2 regions of the Chromobacterium sp. CCUG 30098 genome follow, and region 1 is predicted to be linked to the other one. Evidence: riboswitches for the same ligand, from Rfam matches in the RefSeq annotation. Region 1 holds a riboswitch; the other holds the start of a gene.
What was found. A riboswitch is a leader RNA that binds a small molecule or an ion and turns the genes downstream of it on or off. The one in region 1 is predicted to bind thiamine pyrophosphate.

Region 1 (5,475 bases):
ACCTGGCGGAAGTCGATGGCGCAGGGCAGATTGCCGTCGTCGACGCCGGCCAGCGGCGGGCTTTGGCCGTATAGGCCGCCGCGCACACGGCCGCCGGCGGCGAAATGGACGTTGGCGGTGCCGTGGTCGGTGCCGCGGTTGCCGTTTTCGCGCGGACGGCGGCCGAATTCGGCGTAGCTAAGCACCAGGGTGTCGTCCCAGCGCCCTTGCGCCTGCAAGCGCGCGCGCAGCAGGGCGATGCCGTCGGCCAGTTCGCCGAGAAGCCTAGCCTGGGTGGGAAGCTGGTTGCCGTGGGTGTCGAAGCCGGTCAGCGTGATGCGGGCCACGGCGATGGACACGCCGCGCGACAGGGTGTCGGCCAGGGTGGAAACGGCCTGGGCGAAAGCTCCGGCCGGCCGCGGCGCGGCCATAGGCGAATCCGTCGCGGCCACGGGCTTGGTCGGCTGGCCCAGCTCGGCGGCGGCCTGGCGGATGTCGCCCTCCACTTTGAGGATGTGGCCCAGCGCGCCGTTGGCGCCGGCGCGGCCCTGGTCCGCCGCCAACTTGGCCTGGCGCGCGAAATCTTGCGGATTGCTCAGCACCACCGCGCGCGCGCCGCCGTCCAGCGGACCCAGCGCCTGGCTGGACAGCACCACGCCGTCGGCGGCGAAGCCGCGCGGCGTCGGCTGTTCGCGGAACAGCCGGCTCAACCAGCCCTCGCTCAGGTATTGCTGGCTATTGGACGCGGTTTCCCAGATTTCGATGGAACGGAAGTGGGACAGGTTGGGGTCGGGATAACCAACGCCTTGCAACACCGCCAGTTCCTGTTGCTGCCACAGCGGGAGCAGGCCGGCCATGGCCGGGTGCAGGCCCAGGCGTTCGTCCAGCGGCAGCGCTTGCTCGCGGGGAATGGCGATGCCGGGGCGCAGCCGGTAATAGTCGGCGCTGGCGTAGGGGACGACGGTGTTGAGGCCGTCGTTGCCGCCCTTGAGCTCGATCAGCACCAGCAGGCGCTGATAGCCGGCCGGCGCCAGCGCCCAGCTCAGATTGGGCAGCACGGACACCATCAGGCCGCCGGCCATGGCTTTGAGAAATTGGCGTCGCTGGAACATGGCGGGACCTCTCAATGGACTTGGTAAACCGGGTCCAGCAGCAGCGGGGCGATGGCTTGAGCGCCGCTGAGGGAATCGGGCAGGGGATTGGCCGGCGGCAGCGCCAGCAAGAATTTGGCGGCGTCCTGAGCGCTGCGGATCTGATAGATGGCGCTCCATTCGTCAGGCTGCAGCTTGAGCGAGCGCAGACCGGCGGCCGCCAGCCGGTTGATGCGCGCCTCGCGGCCTTGCATTTCGTTCATGCCGCCGTCCGGCAGCGCAAAGGCGTTGCGCGCCGGCGCGGCGTCGCGGGCGATGCGGTCCAGAAACTGTTTGCGGCTCAGCAAGGTGGCGCTGTTGATCCAGGCTTCGCCGCCCGGCCAGCCTTTGACGTTGGGCGGCGCGAACACGTCCTGGCCCAGTTGGCGGTTGAGCCCGGCCAGCGCGCGCCAGTCCGGCGGGCTGAGGTCGAAGGTGACCAGCGTGCCCAGGGTCAGCTCCAGCGGCGACTTCACCAACTGGCCCTGGCTGTTCCAGAACTGGGGGCTCAGCAATATCGCGCGCAGCAAGGGCTTGATTTCGTAGCGGCTGTTGCGGAAGCCGGCGGCCAGCCGTTTGACGGCGGCAGGGTCCGGCTGGGGCGAAATGAAGGCCTTCCACAGCTTGGCGGTGATGAAGTCGGCGACGGCCGGCTGTTGCAGCAGCAGGTCCAGCACGGCGTCGCCGTCGAAATCGCCGCGCTGGCCGAAGATCAGCTTGTCGCCGTCGTCGTGCAAGCGCGGGCGCTTGACGAAGCGCTCGTCGCGATCCAGCCCCCAGCCGGTGAAGGCGCGGGCGGCTTCGCGGATGTCCTGTTCGCTGTAATGGCCTTCGCCCAGGGTGAACAGCTCCATCACTTCGCGCGCGAAGTTCTCATTGGGCTGACCCTTGCGGTTATTGGCGGTGTCCAGATAGCGCATCATCGCCGGATCGCGGGCGACGGCGTGCAGCATGTCGCCGAAATTGCCCAGCGCGTATTGGCGCAACAAGACGTTTTGTCGATACATCAGTTGCGGCGAGCGCACCTTGTCCAGCGCGGAGACGAAGTGGTTGTGCCAGAACAAAGTCATTTTTTCGCTGAGCGGCGACGAGGTGTAGCGCATCTCGTTCAGCCACCAGCCGCGTAGTTCCACCGCGTGCTCGGCGCGCAGCTTTTGCAGCGCTTTCTTCTCGTCCTCGCTCAGATTGGGTTGTCCCGGCCGCTCGAAGGCTTCGTCGACCCAGGCCGGCGGCGGCGTGGCGGCGCTGGCGCGGGTATTGGCCAGCAACCGGTCCACCGCGGCTTCGCGGTTCAGCGGCGCGTAGACGGCGATTTGCGCCGGGTTGGCGCCGAAACCGGTCCGGGACAGCAAGTGGCGCGCGCCGGCGACGCCGATGCCGGCCTGGGCCAGCGCCGGCAGGCAGAGCGCGGCCAGCAAGAGGGCGGACGCGGCGAGGCGCCTGGTCTTGGCGATGTAAGGGATGGCGGACGCCGCTGTCGTCAGCGATCGGCATAGGGTCGGCATGGGGTTCAAACATGGTCTCCCGGGGCGCCCGGCGTGGGCGCAGGCATGCATTCAGCTTAGAAGGCGCTTGTCGTCGGCGTGTTAAGCCGCCGGCCGACTCTGTTAAAGAGTGTTGGCTGTCAGCGCGCGGCCGCTGCGGTATACTGGCGCGCTGTCACCAGGGGTGTCCGCGGCGCGGGCTGAGAAAATACCCTGCAACCTGATCTGGGTCATGCCAGCGGAGGGAGCGTGATGCGCGGGCGCGGCCCGCATTCCGCTTGCTCCGGCCAATTGTCATTGTGTACGGAGATGTTCATGAAGTGTTTTCCCTCTTTGATCGCAGCCGCGCTGGCGGCCGCCAGCCTGAGCGCGTCGGCGGCGGAGTTGCGCGTGCTGTCGCACAGCTCGTTCACGGTGTCCAAACCCTTGCTGGCCGAGTTTGAAAAACAGAACGGCGCCAAGGTGTCCATTATCAAGGCCGGAGACGCCGGCGAGATGCTGAACAAGCTGATCCTGACCAAGGCCAATCCCATCGCCGACGTGGTGTTCGGCATCGACAACAGCCTGATCGGCAAGGCGCAGCAGGCCGGAGTGCTGGCGCCGGTGCCGGCGGCGCTGGCCCAGGGCGGCAAGGCCGTCCTGCCCGGCGCGGTGAGCATAGATTACGGCTACGTCACGCTCAATTACGACAAGGCCTGGTTCGCCCAGCGCCAACTGGCGCTGCCCAAAACGCTGGAGGACTTGACCAAGCCGGCCTACAAGAACCTGCTGGTGGTGCAGAATCCGGCCACTTCCAGCCCGGGCCTGGCCTTCATGCTGTCCACCGTCGCCGCCATGGGCGAGGACAAGGCCTTCGCCTTCTGGGGCCGTTTGCGCGACAACGGGCTCAAGGTCAGCAAGGGTTGGAGCGAGTCCTATTACACCGATTTTTCCAAGAACGGTGGCAGCCGGCCGCTGGTGGTCAGCTACGCCACCAGCCCGGCCGCCGAGGTGTTCTACAGCAAACAGAAGCTGAACGACGCGCCCACCGGCAATCTGCCGCTGAAAGGCGGAGTGTTCCGCCAGGTGGAGGGCGCGGCCCTGGTCAAGGGCGGCAAGGAAGCGGCGCTGGGCGAGAAGTTCATCGCCTTCCTGCGCTCCGAGGCGGTGCAGAAAGACGTGACCACCACCATGTGGATGTATCCGGTGATGGACAAGGTGGCCCTGGATCCGGTCTACCGTTTCGCCGAACAGCCGGCCGCGCACGACACCCCGGACAGCAAGGCGATCGCCGAGCGCTCGCGCCAGTGGGTGGCGCGCTGGACCAGGATCGTTTTGAAAGGCGGCCAATGATCCCCGATATCGAATCGCCGCGGCTGTTGCTGCGGCATCTGGACCCGCGCGTATTGCGCAGTTGCCTGGCCGGCGAGCCGGAGACGGCGGCCGAATGGCTGGGCGCGCCGCTGGCGGCGGCCTGGCTGGACGAGCAGGCGCTGATGGCCTTGCGCCTGGACGATATCGCCCAGGACCCGGCCTATGCGCCGTGGTCGGTGCGGGCGCTGTTGCGACGCGAAGACATGGCGATGGTTGGCCACGCCAATTTCCACTCCTTGCCTGGCCATCCTTATCTGGGCGGCTACGGCGACGTGGAGCTGGGCTATACGATTTATCCGGATTACCGCCGCCAGGGTTACGCCCGCGAGGCGGTGCTGGCGATGGGCGCCTGGGCGGCCCTGGCCGGCGCGACGCGGTTGGTGCTGTCCATCGCGCCGGACAATCTGCCGTCGCAAGCGCTGGCCGCCGGACTGGGCTTCGTCAAGGCGGGGCAGAGCGCGGACGAGGACGGGGTGGAGGATGTGTTGACCGCCCGTTGGCCGCTGAAGGGAACGCAGTCTTGATGTTGAGCCGTCGGAGCCGCCTGTTGCTGGCGGCGCCTCCCTTGCTGTTTTTGCTGGCGATGTCCGCCTCGCCGCTGGCGCGGCTGCTGCAGGAGGGCGGCGGGCTGCCGTCCTTCGGTTTGTTGAGCGATTCCTATCTGCGCTGGCGCATGCTGTGGTCGCTGCTGCAGGGCGGGGCGACCTGCGTGCTGGCCTTGCTGCTAGGCGTGCCGGCGGCGTGGGCGCTGGCGCGCTTCCGCTTCGCCGGGCGCGGCCTGGCGCTGCGCCTGCTGATGCTGCCCTTCGTGATGCCTACCCTGGTCGCCGGCGTCGGCGTGTTGGCGCTGTTCGGCCCGCAGGGCTTGAGCGGGCTGAATCTGCAGGACTCGCCCTGGCTGTTGCTGTACGGCAATCTGTTCTTCAATCTGCCGTTGGTGATTCGTGCCGCCGCCGACGGCTTCGCCCAAGTGCCGGCCAGCCGGCTGGCCGCGGCCCGCAGCCTGGGCGCCGGCCGCTGGCGCGCGTTCTGGCGCGTGGAATGGCCGGCGGCGCTGCCCTGGCTGTTGCCCAATCTTTGTCTGGTCTTCCTGTATTGCTTCTCCGGTTTCGGCCTGGCCTTGCTGCTGGGCGGCCAGCGCTATGCGACGGTGGAAGTCGAGATCTACACGCTGGTGGCGTATGAGCTGAACCTGGCCGACGCCGGCGCGCTGGCGCTGCTGAGCCTGTTGGTGGCCGGCGGCGTCGCCGCGGTCTACGCCTGGCTGGAGGCGCGGCTGGGCGTGCCGACGCCTTGCGAGCCGCTGCTCCCGGCGCCCGCGCGGACGTGGACGGAGCGGGCCTGGCTGACGGCGGCCCTCGCCATCTTGCTGGCCTTCGCCGGCTTGCCCTTGCTGGCGGTGCTGTGGAAAGCGCTGTCCGCGCTCGACGGCCTGACCGCGCTATGGGACGAGGAGCTGCGGCTGGCCTTGTTCAATTCGGCGCGCTTCACCTTGCTGACCGTGTTGCTGTCCGGCCTGCTGGGCCTGT
Region 2 (5,475 bases), on a different contig from region 1:
GTGGCGGCTGGCGTCGATGCGTTCGGCCTTGGTCTTGGCCCAATTGCCCCACAGCAGAAACACGCAGCCGGCGCTTTGCGCGTTGACGGCGTCGATCAGCGCGTCGCTGACCATTTGCCAGCCCAGCTTGGCGTGGCTGCCGGCCTTGTCCCGCTCCACGGTGAACACGCTGTTGAGCAGCAGCACGCCTTGTTGCGCCCAGTGGGTCAGGTCGCCGCTATTGGGCACGCCGCAGCCCAGATCCGCGGCCAGCTCCTTGTACAGATTGCGCAGGCTGGGCGGCACCCGCACGCCGGGCGGCACGGAAAACGACAAGCCCATCGCCTCGCCGTCGCCGTGGTAGGGGTCTTGCCCCAGGATCACCACGCGCACATCGGCCGGCGCGGTGAAGGTCAGCGCGTTGAAAGTCAGCGGCGCAGGGGGAAAGAGGATTTTGCCCTGCGCTTGCTGAGTTTGCAGTTCCCGGTCTATGCCGGCCAATTGCTGTTGAATAACCGGCGTTGACAGCACTTTCTCCCAGTCGGGATGAACGCGGGCCAGGGCGGGAGACAGGTAAGACAATGCTTGCATGGAAAATTACGGCTCTTGCTATCGTGTGGGGGATTGGAATCCGGCAGACCGGTTTCGTTCCATGAAAAAGCCGTTCCCACGGGAACGGCTGGCGACGACGGCGCGCGGCGGCTAAGTCAGTAGCGCGCCATTTGCGGGTCCACTTCCGCGGCCCAGGCTTCCACGCCGCCGGCCAGGCTCAGCACCTGTTCGAAGCCGGCGTCCAGCAGGAAACGCGCCACGTGCGCGCTGCGCACGCCGTGGTGGCAGATCACCACGATGGGCGCGTCCGGCAGCTCGCTCATGCGCAGCGGAATCAGATTCATCGGGATGTGCCGCGAGCCGGGAATCATGCACAGCTGCACTTCCCACGCTTCGCGCACGTCCAGCAGCACCGGCGGTTCCGCGGTGGTGTCGGCCAGCGCCGCCGCCAGATCGCGGGCGCGGATTTCCTGAACCATCAAAACGCGAAGCGTTCCGGCTCTACCGCTTCCGCCTTGGCCAGGCGGGCGATACAGGTTTCGAACAGGCCGGTTTCGCTGAAGCTGGCTTCGGTTTCGCGCTTGATCAGCTTGCAGGTCATCACCGGCAGATCGCCCGCCACCATGATCAGACGGCCGCCCACGGCCAGCTGGTCTTTCAGTTCCTGCGGCACCACCGGCAGCGAACCTCCGACCACGATCACGTCGAAGGGCGCTTGTTGCGGCAGGCCCAGCACGCCGTCGCCTTCCACCAGGGTCACGTTGGCGATGCCGGCCTGTTTCAGGTTGGCGGCCGCGGCTTCGCGCTGGGCGGGGTCGATTTCCACGCTGTAGACATGTTGGCCCTGCTTGGCCAGCAGCGCGGTCAGATAGCCGCTGCCGGTGCCGATTTCCAGGATCTTGTCCTTGGCTTGGATGGCGGCGTCCTGAACCAGGCGCGCTTCCATTTTGGGCTGCAGCATGAAGCTGCCGTTGGGCAGCGGCAGTTCGGTGTCGACAAAGGCCAGGCTGCGTTTGTCGGCGGCGACGAACTGCTCGCGTTTCACGTGAAACAGCAGGTCCAGCACGTTCGTGTCAAGTACGTCCCACGGACGAATCTGCTGCTCGACCATGTTGAAACGGGCATTCTCAAAATCCATCAGCTCACTCCGGAGGGGCTTGCCGCCGAGTGAAAAAAGCGGCGGCGTGTCATGACGATAACTTGCGATTATCCCACATTTGCCGTACCTTCACAGCATCGCTAGGGGTCCTGCGCGACGGTCGGCAAGATGATCCATATCCTTGAAAGGATAGGATAATCGTTAAAGATTGTTGCGCGGGTGAGAAACACCCTTGGAACCTGACCCGGATAATACCGGCGTAGGGAAGCGTCAGCTGCCTTCGGCCCGGCATTGTCTTGTCGGACCGGCCCGCAGCCCGCCCAAGCGGCGGTCCGCTCCTTGCGCCATTCATCGACCAGGAGAATCGCCCGATGAACGCGCCCGCAACACCCAATCAAGCCATGGTGGTGGACACCGCCGCCATTCAGCCCTTGCCCAATTCCCGTAAGATCCACGTCGCCGGCAGCCGGCCGGACATCCGCGTGCCCATGCGCGAGATCAGCCAAAGCGACACGCCCACCCAGTTCGGCGGCGAGGCCAACCCGCCCATCACCGTTTACGACACCAGCGGCCCGTATACCGACCCGGACGCCCGCATCGACATCCAGAGCGGCCTGCCGCCGCTGCGCGCCGGCTGGATCGCCGAGCGCGGCGACTGTGAGCAGCTGGCCGGCCTGTCCAGCGAATACGGCCGCGCCCGCGAGGCCGACCCCAAGCTGGCCGAGCTGCGTTTCAACCTGACGCGCCAGCCGCGGCGCGCGCTGCCGGGCCGCAATGTCAGCCAGATGCATTACGCGCGCCGCGGCGTCGTCACGCCGGAAATGGAGTTCGTCGCCATCCGCGAGAACCTGCGTCGCCGCGAATACCTGGACGCGCTGCGCGAAGCCGGCGGCAAGAACAGCCGGCTGGCGGAACTGATGACGCGCCAGCATCCCGGCCAGGCTTACGGCGCGGCGCTGCCGGAGGAGATCACGCCGGAGTTCGTGCGCGCCGAGATCGCCGCCGGCCGCGCCATCCTGCCGGCCAACATCAATCACCCCGAATCCGAACCCATGATCATAGGCCGCAATTTCCTGGTCAAAATCAACGGAAATATCGGCAATAGCGCGGTAACGTCTTCGATCAGCGAAGAAGTGGATAAGATGACTTGGGGCATACGCTGGGGCGCGGACACCATCATGGACTTGTCCACCGGCAAGAACATCCATGAAACCCGCGAATGGATCATCCGCAATTCGCCGGTGCCTATCGGCACCGTGCCCATTTACCAGGCGCTGGAAAAAGTGGGCGGCAAGGCCGAGGACCTGAACTGGGAAATCTTCCGCGATACGCTGATCGAACAGGCCGAGCAGGGCGTCGATTACTTCACCATCCACGCCGGCGTATTGCTGCGCTATGTGCCGATGACCGCCGGCCGCATGACCGGCATCGTGTCGCGCGGCGGCTCCATCATGGCCAAATGGTGTCTGGCCCATCACCGCGAAAACTTCCTCTACACCCATTTCGAGGACATCTGCGAAATCATGAAGGCCTACGACGTGGCCTTCAGCCTGGGCGACGGCCTGCGGCCGGGCAGCGTCTGGGACGCCAACGACGAGGCGCAGCTGTCGGAATTGAAGACGCTGGGCGAGCTGACCGCCATCGCCTGGAAACACGATGTGCAGGTGATGATAGAGGGCCCCGGCCACGTGCCCATGCAGCTGATCAAGGAGAATATGGACAAGGAGCTGGAGTGGTGCCACGAGGCGCCGTTCTACACCCTGGGGCCGCTGACCACCGACATCGCGCCCGGCTATGACCACATCACCTCGGCGATAGGCGCGGCGCAGATAGGCTGGTACGGCACCGCCATGCTGTGCTACGTCACTCAGAAGGAACACCTGGGCCTGCCGGACAAGAACGACGTCAAGGAAGGCATCATCACCTACAAGCTGGCCGCGCACGCGGCCGACCTGGCCAAGGGCCACCCCGGCGCGCAGATCCGCGACAACGCGCTGTCCAAGGCGCGTTTCGAATTCCGCTGGGAAGACCAGTTCAACCTGGGCCTGGATCCGGACAAGGCGCGCGCCTTCCACGACGAGACCTTGCCCAAGGACAGCGCCAAGGTCGCGCATTTCTGCAGCATGTGCGGTCCGCATTTCTGCAGCATGAAGATCACCCAGGACGTGCGCGAATACGCGGCCAAGCAGGGCATCAGCGATCAGGACGCGCTGGCGCGGGGGATGGAGGTCAAGTCGGTGGAGTTTCTGAAGGGCGGCTCCAAGCTTTACGATAAGGTGTGAGCCCGGAGTCAGGAGAAAACGGCGGCCGCGGCCGCCGTTTTTCATGGCGCAAGGGTCGGCGGCGGCGGCGGCGATTCGGGTCTATCATCAGACATCCCCTCATAGGAGAAGCGTCATGGACACCAGCGAACATTCCCTGTCCGGGCTGTTCCGCCAGTTGGGCCTAGCGGACGAGCCCGCCGCCATCCGCGCCTTCATCGCCAGCCATCCCTTGCCGCGGAACGCGGTGCTGGCCGACGCGCCGTTCTGGACGCCGGCGCAGGCGGATTTTCTGCGTCAGGCCTTGGCCGAGGACGCGGACTGGAGCGAGGAGGTGGATGAGCTGGCGGTGTTGTTGCAGCTGGGCTAGGGTTTCAACGTGCGCAGCAGCCCCCGTACCGTATTGGCGGCATTGTCGGCGGCGATTTGCATGAAGGTGTCCATTTCATTGGCGTGTTCGCTGCCGCCGGCCAGATCGGACAGGCTGCGGAAGGCGATGAAGGGCACGCGGTTGGCGTGCGCCACCTGGGCCACCGCCGCGGTTTCCATATCCACCACCTGGGCCTGATAAGTCTTGGCCAGGTAATCGCGGTAGCCGGCGTTGTCCATGAAGATGGGGCCGGACAGGCCGTTGCCGCCGGCGACGATGCGCGGCGGCGCGGACAGGCAGCGCTGGGCGACGTCGCAGCCGCGCAGGGTGTCCGCCGGCAAGTTCTTGGCCAGCCGCAGCAGTTCCGGGTCCACCTCGAACCAGAAGCGGGTTTCGCTGCCGCCGTCGGCGGTGGCCAGCTTGACGTCTCGTGGGTGGATCATGCCGTAGTGGGCGCGCGCGGCCGGGTCCGCGTACGGCGGCGGCGCGTAGCGGCCGGGCGCGGTTTCTCGCGCGTAGATGGCTTCAGCGTAATTGCCCCAGCGCCGTGGCACCGCCACGTCGCCGATGCGCAAGCGGTCGTCCACGCCGCCGGCGATGCCGCTGAACACGATGCGGCTCACATTGAAGCGGTCCAGCGCCAGCTGGGCGTTCATCGCCGCATTGCTCATGCTGACCCCGCTCATGAACAGCAGCACCGGCCGGCCTTCCAGTTGCGCGGTGGTGAAACGCACGCCGTTGACGCGGTATTCGCGTTTATCGACGGCCTGGTTCAGCAGCAGGGTTTCCTCCGGACCGAAAGCCGAAACCACGGCGGTGCGCGGCGCCGCGTCCAGAACGGGGGCGGCGTGGACGGCGGCGCTCAGCGCCAGCAGCGCGCCAACTAACTGAACCTTGAATGCTTTCATGACGAAAATCCGGATAGAAATGGAATCGCGCCATGATAAACGGTTTTCGCGTCGAAACCGCGCATCAAGTCAGCAAGAATCGGAATGCCAAACGGGTTGATCGGCCTGAAACTGAAGCTGTCGCCGCGCCGAAGACCGGCGCGGGCCTCATTCACTTTCAGGAGGAAACCCAATGGGCGCATTGATCAATAAAACCGCCATCGTCACCGGCGCCAGTTCAGGCATCGGCATGGCGGCGGCCAGGCTGTTCGCGAGCGAAGGCGCGCGCGTGGTGCTGGTGGCGCGGCGCGCGGCCAAGCTGGATCG

Region 2: linked by a shared signal. The riboswitch ahead of thiC (phosphomethylpyrimidine synthase ThiC) and the one ahead of QUG03_RS18355 (thiamine ABC transporter substrate-binding protein) in region 1 are both predicted to bind thiamine pyrophosphate.

What each region holds. Positions count from the first base shown of each region.
Region 1 covers NZ_JAUCGS010000008.1:239,448-244,922, reverse strand. The annotation lists gene QUG03_RS18365 (DUF1501 domain-containing protein) at 1-1,091, opposite strand, end outside; gene QUG03_RS18360 (DUF1800 domain-containing protein) at 1,103-2,614, opposite strand; TPP riboswitch at 2,764-2,858, shown strand; gene QUG03_RS18355 (thiamine ABC transporter substrate-binding protein) at 2,909-3,925, shown strand; gene QUG03_RS18350 (GNAT family N-acetyltransferase) at 3,922-4,470, shown strand; gene QUG03_RS18345 (ABC transporter permease) at 4,470-5,475, shown strand, end outside.
Region 2 covers NZ_JAUCGS010000001.1:91,161-96,635, forward strand. The annotation lists gene QUG03_RS00395 (uracil-DNA glycosylase) at 1-570, opposite strand, end outside; gene QUG03_RS00400 (rhodanese-like domain-containing protein) at 687-1,010, opposite strand; gene QUG03_RS00405 (protein-L-isoaspartate O-methyltransferase family protein) at 1,010-1,669, opposite strand; TPP riboswitch at 1,763-1,913, shown strand; gene thiC (phosphomethylpyrimidine synthase ThiC) at 2,032-3,912, shown strand; gene QUG03_RS00415 (DUF2789 domain-containing protein) at 4,028-4,261, shown strand; gene QUG03_RS00420 (5'-methylthioadenosine/S-adenosylhomocysteine nucleosidase) at 4,258-5,169, opposite strand; gene QUG03_RS00425 (hypothetical protein) at 5,202-5,354, shown strand; gene QUG03_RS00430 (SDR family oxidoreductase) at 5,342-5,475, shown strand, end outside.